Regions from separate parts of the Lysobacter sp. ESA13C genome, predicted to be linked through region 4. Evidence: riboswitches for the same ligand, from Rfam matches in the RefSeq annotation. Region 4 holds a riboswitch; each other region holds the start of a gene.
The links. A riboswitch is a leader RNA that binds a small molecule or an ion and turns the genes downstream of it on or off. The one in region 4 is predicted to bind cobalamin.
Positions count from the first base shown of each region.

Region 1 (3,378 bases), on a different contig from region 4:
TTTTGCGCATTCCGGCATGGAGGCGAAGTTTTTGCCGGTGGCCATGCACTGCGCGTCGAAATCGCGGCGGAAGGCTTCGCGGCGGCGGACGAAGTCCTCGCCGCACTTGCGGGTCAGGCGGATGCGGTCGAGGTCGTCCTGGGCGGCGTTGGTGCCGTCGAGGCCGAACTGCTTGAGCTCGTCCACCGTCAACACGCGCAGGTCGCGGTTGGCGATGGTCATCATCAGGTCGGCGACGCCGGTGGCGACGCCGTTGCGTTCCAGATAATCGCGCACCTGCTGGTTGATCGCCTTGAGTTCGCGGCTGAGTTCGGCGCGCGAGGTCGCGGTCGAGCGGTCGCGCATCAGCCGGTGGATGCCGACCTTGCCTTCGATCGAGCGGGTGTCGCCGGCGGCCAGCACCAAGACGCAGGCGCTGTGGCAGACCGAATCCTCGCGCACCCAGATCGCCCAGCCCGATTCGGCGATCGAGTCGCCGGCGCGGATCGCTTCCTCGACGTGGCCGCCGCTGGAGTCGATGTCGAGGATGCGGGTCTGGATTTCCATGCGCGTGGCCATGGCGGCGACGCGCTGCACCAGCGCGGTGAAGCCGGCGCCGATCTTGCCCTGGTAGTGCAGGCGCACCACGCCGCTGGCCTGGCACGGCGACAAGGCGTCGACCAGGCTGAAGAAGTCCAGCGCGGTCAGCGGTTTTCCGTCGCCGAAACGCGGGTAGTCGTATTCGCAGCTGATCTTGGCCACGCCGCCGTCGAGCTTGGCCGGCGGCCAGTAGGTGCCTTGCAGGATGTCGGTCTCGCTCGACGCGTCCGCGGCGGCGACCTTGGGCGACTCGTTCTGGCTGCCCATGGTGACCGGCTCGGACCGGGCCGGCGGCGGCGCGGCGGAATCCCTCCCGCAAGCCGCCAGTCCGAGCAGGCACAAGGTCAGCGCAAACGTCCTTCTGAAAAGCATGTTCCACCCATCGGAGTCGGGATCGCGCGGGCCGTCCTGGACCCGCGCCGCGCATCGTCGCCACAGCACCAACGTTAGCCCCAGGGCCCACCAAGCTCAACGGCAGGAGGTCATGGCGTTCGCGCTCGTCAGCGTGCCGACATCATCGTCGGCGGCGCATGAACGGCAGCCGGGGAAACCCCGGCCGCGGCGCCGTCGCCGGCTGCGGCCACAAATCGCAAACCGGGTCCACGCATCGCGATCGCGGCGATTGACTTCGCCGGTCGCGCTGCGTAGCTTGGCGGCGTGATGGTGAACATCGCTTCATGCAGATGAAGCGATGTGACAAATCGCCACCGGTTCGCACCGGCGGCGGTTAGAGGGAATCCGGTGCGGACGCCACGTCCAATTCCGGAGCTGCCCCGCAGCGGTATAGGGAACGAACTTCGTCAGGCACTGGGAGCGATCCCGGGAAGCGACGGACAGTAGGAGGCGCCTCGTGCTCCATGCCCCAAGCCCGAAGACCTGCCATGACCGGAAGGCTCGCCTTCCGTCCGACTCCGGCCCGCAAGGCGTCGGCGCTGCGTCCGGGCCCGTCCCGGCGCGGGCCGCGTCGTGCGCGCCGGTTCGCCCGCGGGGGCGAAGGTCGACACCAAGGGTTGTGGCGAAGCCGGGCGCGCGAGCGTCGGGCCGGCGCAGCCGTGGTCTCCTTCGTTGCCCTGCGCCATGCCCACGCATCGCAGGTAATCATCATGATCAGCGTCACCCATCTCGGCTTCCCGCGCATAGGCGCGCGGCGCGAGCTCAAGCTGGCCCTCGAATCGTTCTGGAAAGGCGACACGCCGGCCCAGGCGCTGCACGACACCGCCCACGGCCTGCGCGAACGCCATTGGCAACTGGCGCGGCAGGCCGGCGCCGACGTCGTGCCGTGCAACGATTTCTCCCTTTACGACCACGTCCTCGATACCGCCGTTCTGTTCGACGCGATCCCCGCGCCGTACCGCGAGGTCTACGACGAAAACCCGCTGACCGGCTACTTCGCCCTCGCCCGCGGCCTGCAGGACGGCCGTCGCGACCTGCACGCGCTGGAGATGACCAAGTGGTTCGACACCAACTACCACTATCTGGTGCCGCAGTTCGAGCGCGATCAGCGTTTCGTGCTGCGCGGCGACAAGCCCTTGGCCGAACTGGCCCAGGCGCGCGCGCTCGGCATCCAGGCGCGGCCGGTGCTGCTCGGCCCGGTGTCCTTCCTCAAGCTCGGCAAGCGCAGCGACGGCGGCGACCCGCGCGAGCTGCTCGATGCCCTGCTGCCGGCCTATGCCGAACTGCTCGGCAAGCTCAAGGCGGCGGGCGCCGACTGGGTCCAGCTCGATGAGCCGGCCCTGGTGCTCGACCTCGACGACGACGACCGCGACGCCTATCGCCGCGCTTATGCGGCCCTGGCCGAAGCCGACGCGCCGCAGCGCCTGCTGACGACTTACTTCGGCGGCCTCGGCGACAACGCCGCCCTCGCCGCGCGCCTGCCGGTGCAAGGCCTGCACGTCGATCTGGTGCGCGCGCCGCAGCAGTTGGAAAGCGTGCTGCCGCTGTTGCCGGACGACCGCGTCCTCAGCCTCGGCGTGGTCGACGGCCGCAACATCTGGCGCGCCGATCTCGACGCCGCGCTGAGCCTGGCGCGCCGTGCCGGCGATCGCGCGCAATGGCTGGCGCCGTCGTGCTCGCTGTTGCACGTGCCGACCGACCTGGAACTGGAACGCAAGCTGCCCGCACCGCTGCGTCACTGGATGGCCTATGCGCGGCAGAAGATCGAGGAACTGCGCCTGCTCGCCGATGCCCTCACCGGCAGCGCCGACGCCAACCGCGACCTCGCCACCGCCGCCAGCGCGCGCGCTGCGCGCCTGGCCTCGCCGTTGCTGCGCAATGCCGAGGTGCGCAAGCGCCTGGCCGCGGTCGAACCGGCGATGACCCGGCGCGCCTCGCCCTACCCGCAACGCGCGAAGGTGCAGGCGCAGCGCCTCGGCCTGCCGCTGTTCCCGACCACCACCATCGGCTCGTTCCCGCAGACCGCCGAAGTGCGGCGCGCGCGCGCCGAGCACAAGGCCGGCAAGATCGACGACGCGGCCTACCGGACCTTCCTGGAGAACGAGACCAAGCTGTGCCTGCGCGAGCAGGAAGCGCTGGGCATCGACGTGCTGGTGCACGGCGAGTTCGAACGCAACGACATGGTCGAGTACTTCGGCGAGCAGCTCGACGGTTTCGCCTTCACCGCCCACGGCTGGGTGCAGAGCTACGGCTCGCGTTGCGTCAAGCCGCCGGTGCTGTTCGGCGACGTGGTCCGGCCGCAGGCGATGACCGTCGACTGGACCCGTTACGCGCAGGCGCAGACCCAGCGGCCGGTCAAAGGCATGCTGACCGGACCGGTGACGATCCTGCAGTGGTCCTTCGTCC
Region 1 covers NZ_JAHXYK010000005.1:29,537-32,914, reverse strand. Annotated here, with positions in the region: gene LC490_RS11435 (hypothetical protein) at 1-846, opposite strand, end outside; gene LC490_RS11430 (hypothetical protein) at 1,080-1,250, opposite strand; cobalamin riboswitch at 1,271-1,478, shown strand; gene metE (5-methyltetrahydropteroyltriglutamate--homocysteine S-methyltransferase) at 1,683-3,378, shown strand, end outside.
Region 1: it holds a riboswitch for cobalamin, as region 4 does, so the genes downstream of both, metE (5-methyltetrahydropteroyltriglutamate--homocysteine S-methyltransferase) here and btuB (TonB-dependent vitamin B12 receptor) in region 4, are expected to answer to the same signal.

Region 2 (3,378 bases), on a different contig from region 4:
ACCGCGGGACGCGCAGAGGCGACAACGCCGATACCACCCAGCGAAGCGGCATTTTGTCGCGGGGTAGGAGCGGCGCGAGCCGCGATCACGCTGTGGTGCTCTCGCGGCGTATCGGTCCCGCAGGATCAACATCCAGATCAAACGCTAAAAGCTTCCGCCACTAAAGCGGCGGGTTACTTTCTTTTGTCATAAGCAACAAAAGAAAGGTAACCAAAGAAAAATGCTTTTCTTTTGAATCACAGGCCCGCACGTTCGATGCCGACGCAGGGATTTTTCATACGGGACATCTCTGTCCCGATGAAAAACGGCGCGCATCCTTGCGCGCCGCCCTCCGGGTCTCCATTGGTCTCGCCAGTGCATGGCTACGCCAAGCTTCTCAATGGCAACGGCAACGACGAATCTCGCTCTAAGGGTAGGAACAACGTGAGCCGCGACCACGAACTGTGGATGGCGACGATATTTCGCAGGCGGCGTCAAGTCCCGGCCTCGGTCGTGGCTTTGGCCTTGGCTGTTGTTGTGCGACGTCTCGCACTAGCGAAGGCAACAGAAGACCCGAAGGGCGGCCTGCATGGATGCAGGCCGTTTTTCATCGGGACAGGGATGTCCCGTATGAAAAAGCCCTGCGTTGGCATCGATCATGCGGGCTTGTGATTCAAAACAAAAGCATTTTTCTTTGGTGACTTTCTTTTGTTGCTTTAGACAAAAGAAAGTTAGCCGCCGCTTTAGTGGCGGAAGCTTTTGGCGTTTGATCCTGATCCTGATCTCGCTTGAACGATGCGCGGCGAGATCGCAAGAGCGCGGTCGCGGCTCGCGCCGCTCCTACTCCCGCGAAGGCACGCTGCTTCGATGAGCGATATCGGCGCTGTCGCCTCTGCGCATCCCGCGGTCGCGGCTTGTGACCGGAGGAAATCCAGTAGGACGCCGCTCCTACCCTCAGAGCCCCCACCGCGATGCCACGGACACGAACCAACCCGCGCCACCGGCAACCCCCTCAGCGGCGTATCTCGAACCCCGGGTTCTCATTGAGCGAACCATCCGCCTCCAACACCGCGTAACGCTCGCCATCGGGATGGAATACCACCGGAATCGGCTCCAGGAACAGCGGCCGCCGAACGAAACGCAGTTCCCAGCGGAAATGCTCCAGGGTCGTCAACGCGTCCAGTTGCTCGCGGGTCAGCCCTGCGCGCAAGGCCACGGCACTGGCCTGCTCGGTGCCGTTGCGTCGTTCACGGTTGGTCATCGGGTGCCGCTCCTTCAGGAATGCCGTATTGCGCTCTCGCCATGATCTTGCAACGGCATGCGAATGTCACCCGAGCGGCCACTGCCCGCGGGATGCTTCAGCGCCGACGCTCGACGACGAACCCATCCACCGCCACCGATGCTCCCCATCGTGGCGATGCGCCCATGCCGATCCGGATGCCCCAGTCACAGCAGCCCCCGCCGCACCAGTCATTTCGCCCGCATCGTTTCCAGGAATACACGCTACCCATCACAGTATCGAGCGATGCCCGGCGTTTCGCCCGAGCCTCGCACACAGGCGAACGCGATCTCCTACGCAAGCAAGCGAACAGGGCGCATTCGTCGCGATGCATTCCATTCGCCGTGGTGCGGTGCCGTGCAGAGGCGTCACACATACGCGCGACGACAAGATGAATGCGGCGTTCGAAGCAATCCGACCATGCCGTCGTGCGAGCAAGCGCGCAGCTTTGCGCAGCGCAGCTTGTCCGCTTTCGATCCGACGCCTACACTCCGCCGGCCACAGGTGTCCTGCCGCCGTACCGGCGAGCAGGGTGAAACGGGAAGCCGGTGCGAGTCGACAGACTCCATTCCGGCGCTGCCCCCGCAACGGTAGGCGAGAACACCCGACTCAATACCACTGCGATTTCGCGGGAAGGTGTCGGGGTGATGCGGATCGCTCCGCATCGCTCGCAAGCCCGGAGACCGGCCAGTGGCGGGCATCGCATGCGATGCCATCCTCGGGTGTTGCGGTGGGCAACCGGACGGGCTGGCTCGACGCGGATGTCCGTTGCGTGGAACCGACTTGTCTTGCTCCGCAATCCCCGTCACGCGGGTGAGCGACACGGAGCTGAAACAATGAACGATATGAATCGCGTCGCGACCGAAGTCGCGACGGTCAAGCTGCTGATCGACGGTGCATTCGTCGAATCCCGATCCCAACAATGGCGCGATGTCGTCAACCCGGCTACACAGGCGGTGCTGGCGCGGGTGCCGTTCGCGACTGCGGACGAAGTCGACGCCGCGGTGCGTTCGGCGCAACAGGCCTTCAAGAGCTGGCGCAAGACCCCGATCGGCGCGCGCGCGCGCATCTTCCTCAAGTACCAGCAACTGATCCGCGAGCACATGGGCGAGCTCGCCGCGATCCTCACCGCCGAACAAGGCAAGACCCTGGCCGACGCCGAAGGCGACGTATTCCGCGGTCTGGAAGTGGTCGAGCACGCGGCGGCGATCGGCAACCTGCAACTCGGCGAGTTGGCCAACAACGTCGCCGGCGGCGTCGACACCTACACCCTGTTGCAACCGCTCGGCGTCTGCGCCGGCATCACCCCGTTCAACTTCCCGGCGATGATTCCGCTGTGGATGTTCCCGATGGCCATCGCCACCGGCAACACCTTCGTGCTCAAGCCGTCCGAACAGGACCCGCTGGTGACGATGCGCCTGGTCGAACTGGCGCTGCAGGCCGGCGTGCCCAAGGGCGTGCTCAACGTCGTCCACGGCGGCGAAGACGTGGTCAATGCGATCTGCGACCACCCCGACATCAAGGCGGTGTCCTTCGTCGGTTCGACCAAGGTCGGCACCCATGTTTACAACCGCGCTTCGCTGGCGGGCAAGCGCGTGCAGTGCATGATGGGCGCGAAGAATCACGCGGTGGTGCTGCCGGACGCCAACAAGGAGCAAACCCTCAACGCCCTCGCCGGCGCAGCGTTCGGCGCCGCCGGGCAACGTTGCATGGCCGCTTCCACCGCGGTGCTGGTCGGCGAAGCACAGGCCTGGATCCCCGAGCTGGTCGCCAAGGCGCGCACGCTCAAGGTCAATGCCGGCACCGAGCCCGGCACCGATGTCGGCCCGGTGATTTCCTGCGCTGCGCGCGAACGCGTCGAAAGCCTGATCGCCTCCGGCGTCGAGCAAGGCGCGAGGCTCGAACTCGACGGCCGCAAGCCGTCCGTGCCGGGTTTCGAGCGCGGCAACTTCGTCGGCCCGACGATCTTCTCCGGGGTCGAGCCCGGCATGCGCATCTACGACGAAGAGATCTTCGGCCCGGTACTGATCGTGCTCGCCGCCGACACCCTGGAAGCCGCGATCGACCTGATCAACGCCAATCCCAACGGCAACGGCACCGCCCTGTTCACCCAATCCGGC
Region 2 covers NZ_JAHXYK010000006.1:131,094-134,471, reverse strand. Annotated here, with positions in the region: gene LC490_RS14080 (hypothetical protein) at 992-1,240, opposite strand; cobalamin riboswitch at 1,744-1,965, shown strand; gene LC490_RS14075 (CoA-acylating methylmalonate-semialdehyde dehydrogenase) at 2,104-3,378, shown strand, end outside.
Region 2: it holds a riboswitch for cobalamin, as region 4 does, so the genes downstream of both, LC490_RS14075 (CoA-acylating methylmalonate-semialdehyde dehydrogenase) here and btuB (TonB-dependent vitamin B12 receptor) in region 4, are expected to answer to the same signal.

Region 3 (3,378 bases), on a different contig from region 4:
GGCATCAGCTGGTACAGCTTGAACGCCGCGAACACCACCAACAGCAGCACGCCGATGGCGCCGCCCTGCAGGCTCAGGGCGAAGCTGCGCTTGCGCTCGCGCTGGCGCCAACCGAACACCAGCCCGGCCATCGCCGCCAGGGCGACGCCGGCCAGGCGCAGTTCGATCGGCAGGTGCAGCCAGCCCTGGTCGGTCGCGTACTTCAACAACGCGGCGACGCCGGCGAACAACACCAGCATGCCGACCTTGACCGGCACGTTGCCTTCGGTGAACCAGCGCCGCAGCCAGCGCGCGGCGACGGTGAACACGTCCGGCGGCGGCGGTGCGGCGGGTGCGCGCGCGGCTGCGGGCGCGACGCGCGCGGCGACCGGGCGGGCGGCGGCGTCTTGCGGCATCGGCGGCGGCACGCTCGTGGTCGGCGGCGGCGCCGAGACCGGCGGAACGGTATGCGGTGGCGCGGTCGTGGGAGGAGCGGCCGCGGAAACGACGGGCCGCGGCGGACGGACCGCCTGCGCTGTCGGCGGCGGCGTTTCGCGCGCGATCCGCTCGGCCAGGGTCTCGTCCCCGCGGTGGGCGGATCTCGCAGCGCTCAACGACTCGGCCTGCTGCGCCACGCGACGCTCGAGCTCGGACACGCGCGACTTCAATCCGGCGACTTGCACCAGCGCCACCACGAGCAGGATCGGCACCAGCAACAACCCCAGTGCCACTAAAACGATCAGTGCTTCCATCACCCGTCCCTGTTCCGTGCATCGTGCGCTTGGTCACGAACGTTACACCAAGCCGCAAGCCTTGAAGGACAAGGCTTCACGCATTCTATACACAGCTTGTTCACCACATATCGCGTTGACGGAATCGATAAACCACACTATGTTGTGCCCGTCGGTGCCGATCGCGAGATTGGCTCAATAGGGAAGCCGGTAAGGACGCAGCCAGCGCGGCGTCCAAAGCCGGCGCTGCCCCGCAGCGGTATGGGAAACGAACGCTACCAAGCACTGGACGCGCCTCGCGTCTGGGAAGCGGTAGCCAGTAGGAGACGCGAGTCGTCGTGTCCCGAGCCCGAAGACCTGCCGACAGCCGCGCGTTGCACACCGCGCGGTACCGGCCCAGGAGTCTTCGGGGGAAGACGGCCGGTGTCGCAGCACGATGGCTCCGCCGTCGTGCTCGTTCCGTTGCGGCGCCGCCACGCGCGCCGACGCGGGATGCGCCCGTCTCGGGCCGCGCGACACCTCGCCTGCAAGCTCCCGAGTTCCGCGCCCGCGGGGGCACGGCCGTGCCATCGACGACGCCGCTGCGCGGCCGGTCGTCGCTGGCGCGTCCGCGTTCTCCGCGCGTCGCCCTTCGCGGGAAGGTCGGCGACCCGTGCACCCACGCCCCGGAGTTACGCCATGACCACGCTCGCACCCGAATCGTCCGCCGCCTCCCCCGCCGCCGACACTGCCGCCAAACCCGCCCGCGACCCGCAAGCCGATACCGGCTTCGCGCTGACCCCGCCCGCGGCCAACCTGACCATGAGCGTGACCAAGCGCAACGGCCGCCGCGAGCCGGTCGACCTGAACAAGATCGTGCGCGCGGTGACCCGCAGCGGCGAGAACCTGTACGCCGTCGACCCGATGCGCGTGGCCACCCGCACCATCTCCGGCCTGTACGACGGCGCGACCACGCGCGAGCTCGACGAGCTGTCGATCCGCACCGCCGCCCTGCTGACCGCCGAAGAACCCGAATACGGCCGCCTCGCCGCGCGTCTGCTCGCCGGCGTGATCGAGAAGGAAGTCGCCGGCATCGAGATCCATGCGTTCTCGCAGTCGGTCCAGCGCGGCTTCGACCTGGGCCTGATCAACCAGCGCCTGCTCGACTTCGTCCAGGCCAATGCGCGCAAGCTCAACGACGCGATCGACCGCAACCTCGACGCCAAGTTCGACTACTTCGGCCTGCGCACCCTGTACGACCGCTACCTGCTGCGCCATCCGACCGCGCGCACCGTCATCGAGACCCCGCAGCAATTCTTCCTGCGCATCGCCTGCGCGCTGAGCGAAGACGTCGGCGACGCACTCGCCCTGTACCGGCGCATGGCCCAGCTCGACTACATCCCGAGCTCGCCGACCCTGTTCAACGCCGGCACCACCCACGAGCAGTTGTCGAGCTGCTTCCTGCTCGATTCGCCCGACGACTCGCTGGAAGCGATCTACAAGCGCTACATGGACGTGGCCAAGCTCAGCAAGTTCAGCGGCGGCATCGGCCTGAGCTACACCCGCATCCGTTCGCGCGGTTCGCTGATCCGCTCGACCAACGGACTCAGCAACGGCATCGTGCCGTGGCTGAAGACCCTCGACGCCTCGGTCGCCGCGGTCAACCAGGGCGGCAAGCGCAAGGGCGCGGCCTGCGTCTACCTGGAGCCGTGGCACGCCGACGTCGAGGAGTTCCTCGAACTGCGCGACAACACCGGCGACGAAGCGCGCCGCACCCACAACCTCAACCTCGCCAACTGGATTCCCGACGAATTCATGCGCCGCGTCGAGGCCGACGCCGACTGGTCGCTGTTCGATCCGTCCAAGGTGCCGCAGCTGACCGACCTGTGGGGCGAAGCCTTCGACCGCGCCTATCACGCCGCCGAAGCGGCCGGCCTGGCGACCAAGAAGGTCAAGGCGCGCGACATCTACGGCCGGATGATGCGCACCCTGGCGCAGACCGGCAACGGCTGGATGAACTTCAAGGACAAGTCCAACCGCGCCTCCAACCAGACCCTGCGCGACGGCAACGTCATCCACCTGTCGAACCTGTGCACCGAAATCCTCGAGGTCACCTCGCAGGACGAGACTGCGGTGTGCAACCTGGGCTCGATCAACCTCTCGCACCACGTCGAGATGTACGAGGATGGCAAGGGCGCGTTCGATTTCGACAAACTTGCCGAGACTGTGCGCCTGGCCGTGCGCCAGCTCGACCGCGTGATCGACCTGAACTTCTACCCGATCGAGACCGCGCGCCGCGCCAACCTCAAGTGGCGCCCGGTCGGCCTGGGCTCGATGGGCCTGCAGGACGTGTTCTTCAAGCTGCGCTTGCCGTTCGATTCGGAACCCGCGCGCAAGCTCGCCCAGGAGATCGCCGAAGCGATCTACTTCCATGCCCTGTCGGCGTCGAACGAGCTGGCGATGGAACACGGCAAGCACCCGTCCTTCGCCGACACCCGCGCTTCGGTCGGCGAACTGCAGTTCGAGGCCTGGGGCGTGACCCCGTCGCAGCCCGAGCGTTGGGACGCGCTGCGCAAGCGCATCGCCGAGCACGGCCTGCGCAACTCGCTGCTGATCGCGATCGCGCCGACCGCGACCATCGCCTCGATCGCCGGCTGCTACGAGTGCATCGAGCCGCAAGTGTCGAACC
Region 3 covers NZ_JAHXYK010000005.1:37,501-40,878, reverse strand. Annotated here, with positions in the region: gene LC490_RS11475 (DUF2339 domain-containing protein) at 1-731, opposite strand, end outside; cobalamin riboswitch at 867-1,090, shown strand; gene LC490_RS11470 (ribonucleoside-diphosphate reductase subunit alpha) at 1,512-3,378, shown strand, end outside.
Region 3: it holds a riboswitch for cobalamin, as region 4 does, so the genes downstream of both, LC490_RS11470 (ribonucleoside-diphosphate reductase subunit alpha) here and btuB (TonB-dependent vitamin B12 receptor) in region 4, are expected to answer to the same signal.

Region 4 (3,378 bases):
TGGAACGGCCGCGCACGATTGGTCTGGTCTTGGTGCCCGCCTTGCGCGGCCAGGTGCAGCCAGCCGTTCTCGCCGAGCTTGATGCCGGTGTCGCCGGACAACTGGTACTGCTTGCCGTCGCCGGCGCTGTACTGGCCGTAGCGCGCGGCGATGCTGCCGCCTTCGCCGCTTCCTTTAAGGACGACGTTGATGACGCCGGCGATAGCGTCCGAGCCGTACTGCGCGGAAGCGCCGTCGCGCAGCACTTCGACGCGTTCGATCGCGGCGATCGGAATGGCGTTCAGATCGACCGGCGAGGAGCCGCGGCCCTGGCTGCCGTTGAGGTTGATCAGGGCGGTGGTGTGACGGCGCTTGCCGTTGACCAGCACCAGCACCTGGTCGGGGGCCAGGCCGCGCAGCTGCGCCGGGCGCACCGCGTCGGTGCCGTCGGTGATGGCCGGGCGCGGGAAGTTCAGCGAGGGCAGGGCGCGCGACAGCGCGGTGGCCAGCTCGACGGTACCGGTGGCTTCCAGGGTTTCGGGGGTGATGATGTCGATCGGCGCGGTGGACTCGGCGACGGTGCGGTCGCTGACGCGGGTGCCGGTGACGATGACCTGGTCCAGGGTCTTGGGATCGTTTTGCGGCGCGTCCTGCGCGTAGACCGGCGCGGCGAGCGCTACCAGGAGGCCGAGGGCCAGAGGGTGACGTGAACCGGCGAAGGTGCGGCGGACGGGCATGACGACTCCTTGATGGGGATGACAGCGATGTCATTCGGATTTAACACGAACGTAACAACCGGTCAATGAAGCGGCCAAATATTGCCTAACGCAAGTAGTAGAAAAGTGGTAATGGCACACTCTTTGCGGAATCTGGGGGTGGGCCGATGGCCGCTGCGCCTGACTCGCTTGGAGCTTTCTGGCCCTCATCCCCGTTAAGCCTTCATCTCTAGCAAGCTGTCATTCCCCCCAGGTCGTCATCCCCGCGAAGGCGGGGATCCACCGGGTTTTCGTGCGAGAACGCTTGAAGTCTCTGCGGGCCCGGCGAGGCGCGCAGCGCGCCCAGGCGTTCATGGATGCGCGAGCCAGTGGCTCGCGCATCCATTCACCCCCGCCTGCGCGGGGATGACGATCCGGGGGCTAAGCCCGGCGAGGGGCGCCCTGGCCGCGGTCCAGAGACTTCAAGCGCGCTCGCACGAATTCCGGTGGCGTCCCGACCTCGCTCGACTGCTAAGATGCGCGCGCTCAAGGTGATCGCCGACACACAATCGGCGATTGAAACGGGAATCCGGTCCCCGCTTCTGGCGTTCGCCAGGTCGGTCAATCCGGAGCTGCCCCCGCAACGGTAAGCGAGTACACGTACCGCACGACGCCACTGTGTTCCGACACGGGAAGGCGCGGTACGGGAGACCCGGTCCGATCTCGGACCGCCTCCGCTCGCAAGCCCGGAGACCGGCCCGGAGCGCGAACCGACAGGCGGAGGGCCATGTCTCGGGGCATCGGCGTGCGCGCCGTCTCTCCGTTCCGCCATCCCCCTGTCACGACCTGGTCTAGACCGCGCGGGTGAGGCGCGGCCATGGAGAGCCGACTGTGACGTTCCGTTTTTCCGCTGTTCCGCGCCTTGCGCGCATCCCCGCGCGCTGCGCTTTCGTATTCGCCGGTTCCGCATTCGCCGCCTCCGCGCTGGCCGCGCCCGCGGTCGATCTCGACCAGGTCGTGGTCACCGCGAGCCGCACCGCCCAGACCCAGGACGCCACGCTCGCCGCGGTAACCGTGATCGACCGCGCCCAGATCGAACGCCTGCAGCCCTCGTCGCTGCCGGACCTGTTGCGCGGCACGCCGGGCGCTTCTTTGGCCAATAACGGCGGCCCGGGCAAGGCGACGTCGCTGTTTCTGCGCGGCAGCGAGTCCGACCACGTGCTGGTGCTGATCGACGGGGTCAAGATCGGTTCGGCGACCAGCGGCGGCGCCTCGCTGCAGGACATTCCGGTCGAACAGATCGAACGCGTCGAAATCGTGCGCGGCCCGTTCTCCAGCCTGTACGGCTCCGAAGCCATCGGCGGCGTCATCCAGATCTTCACCCGGCGGCCGCAGGGCGCGTTCGTGCCGAGCTTCAGCGCCTCGGTCGGCAGCTACGCCACCCATCGAGCCACCGCCGGCGTCGCCGGCAAGGGCGAACGTGGCTGGTATTCGATCAACGCCGCCCACGAAGACACCGACGGCATCAACGCCTGCCGCGGCAAGCCCTCGCCGGGCGGCGCGGGTTGTTTCACCAACTCGCCGGACCGCGACGGCTATCGCAACGATTCGCTGACCCTGCAGGGCGGCTACCGCTTCAACGAGCAATGGGACGCCGAAGCGCGCTTGTTCCGCACCGAAAACCATAACGAGTACGACGGCAGCCAGAACAACGAGGCCGACGGCGTGCAGCAGGTCGCCGGCGCCAAGCTGCGCTACCGGCCCAGCGACCGCGTCAGCCTCAGCGCCAGCGCCGGCCGCAGCGAAGACCTCAGCGACACCTACAAGAACGGCAAGTACTCCAGCACCTTCGAGACCCGGCGTCAGCTCGGCTCGGTGCAGGGCGACATCGGCATCGGCAGCGGCCTGCTCACGCTCGGTTTCGACTGGCAGCGCGACCGCATCGACAGCAATACCCGCTATGCCCGCGACGCCCGCATCCTGCGCGGCGCCTTCGGCCAGTGGCAGCAGAGTTTCGGCGCGCACGCGCTGCAGGCCAGCCTGCGCCGCGACGACGACAGCCAGTTCGGCGGCGAGACCACCGGCAGCCTGCTGTGGGGCTGGAACCTCAGCGAGGCGCTGCGTTTGACCGCGAGCTACGGCACCGCGTTCAAGGCACCGACCTTCAACGAGTTGTACTACCCGGGTTACGGCAATGCCGGCCTGTCGCCGGAAACCTCGCGCAGCGTCGAAATCGGCCTGCGCGGCATCCACGGCGAGCGCCGCCAGCATGTATGGTCGCTCAACGCCTACGAGAGCGACATCGACGACCTGATCGCGTTCGATTCCTCGATCGGCTTGCCCGGCAACGTCGATCGCGCGCGCATCCGCGGCCTGGAAGCGGCGTTCGACACCCGTCTGGCCGACTGGGACCTGCGCGCCAGCGCGACCTGGCTGGACCCGCGCAACGACAGCCGCAGCGCCAGCCGCGACAAACTCCTGCCGCGGCGTGCGCGGCAGAGCGCGCGCATCGATGCCGACCGCCGCATCGCGGTCGGCAACGGTGCCTGGTCGTTCGGTGCCAGCGTCTATGCCGCGGGCGATCGTTATGATGACTTGGCCAATACGCGTCGCCTGGCCGGCTACGCGCTCACCGATCTGCGCCTGGGCTACGCCTTCAACGAGGCCTGGAGCGTGCAGTTGGCGGCGAACAACGTGTTCGATC
Region 4 covers NZ_JAHXYK010000003.1:283,222-286,599, forward strand. Annotated here, with positions in the region: gene LC490_RS07365 (TonB-dependent receptor) at 1-716, opposite strand, end outside; cobalamin riboswitch at 1,207-1,451, shown strand; gene btuB (TonB-dependent vitamin B12 receptor) at 1,605-3,378, shown strand, end outside.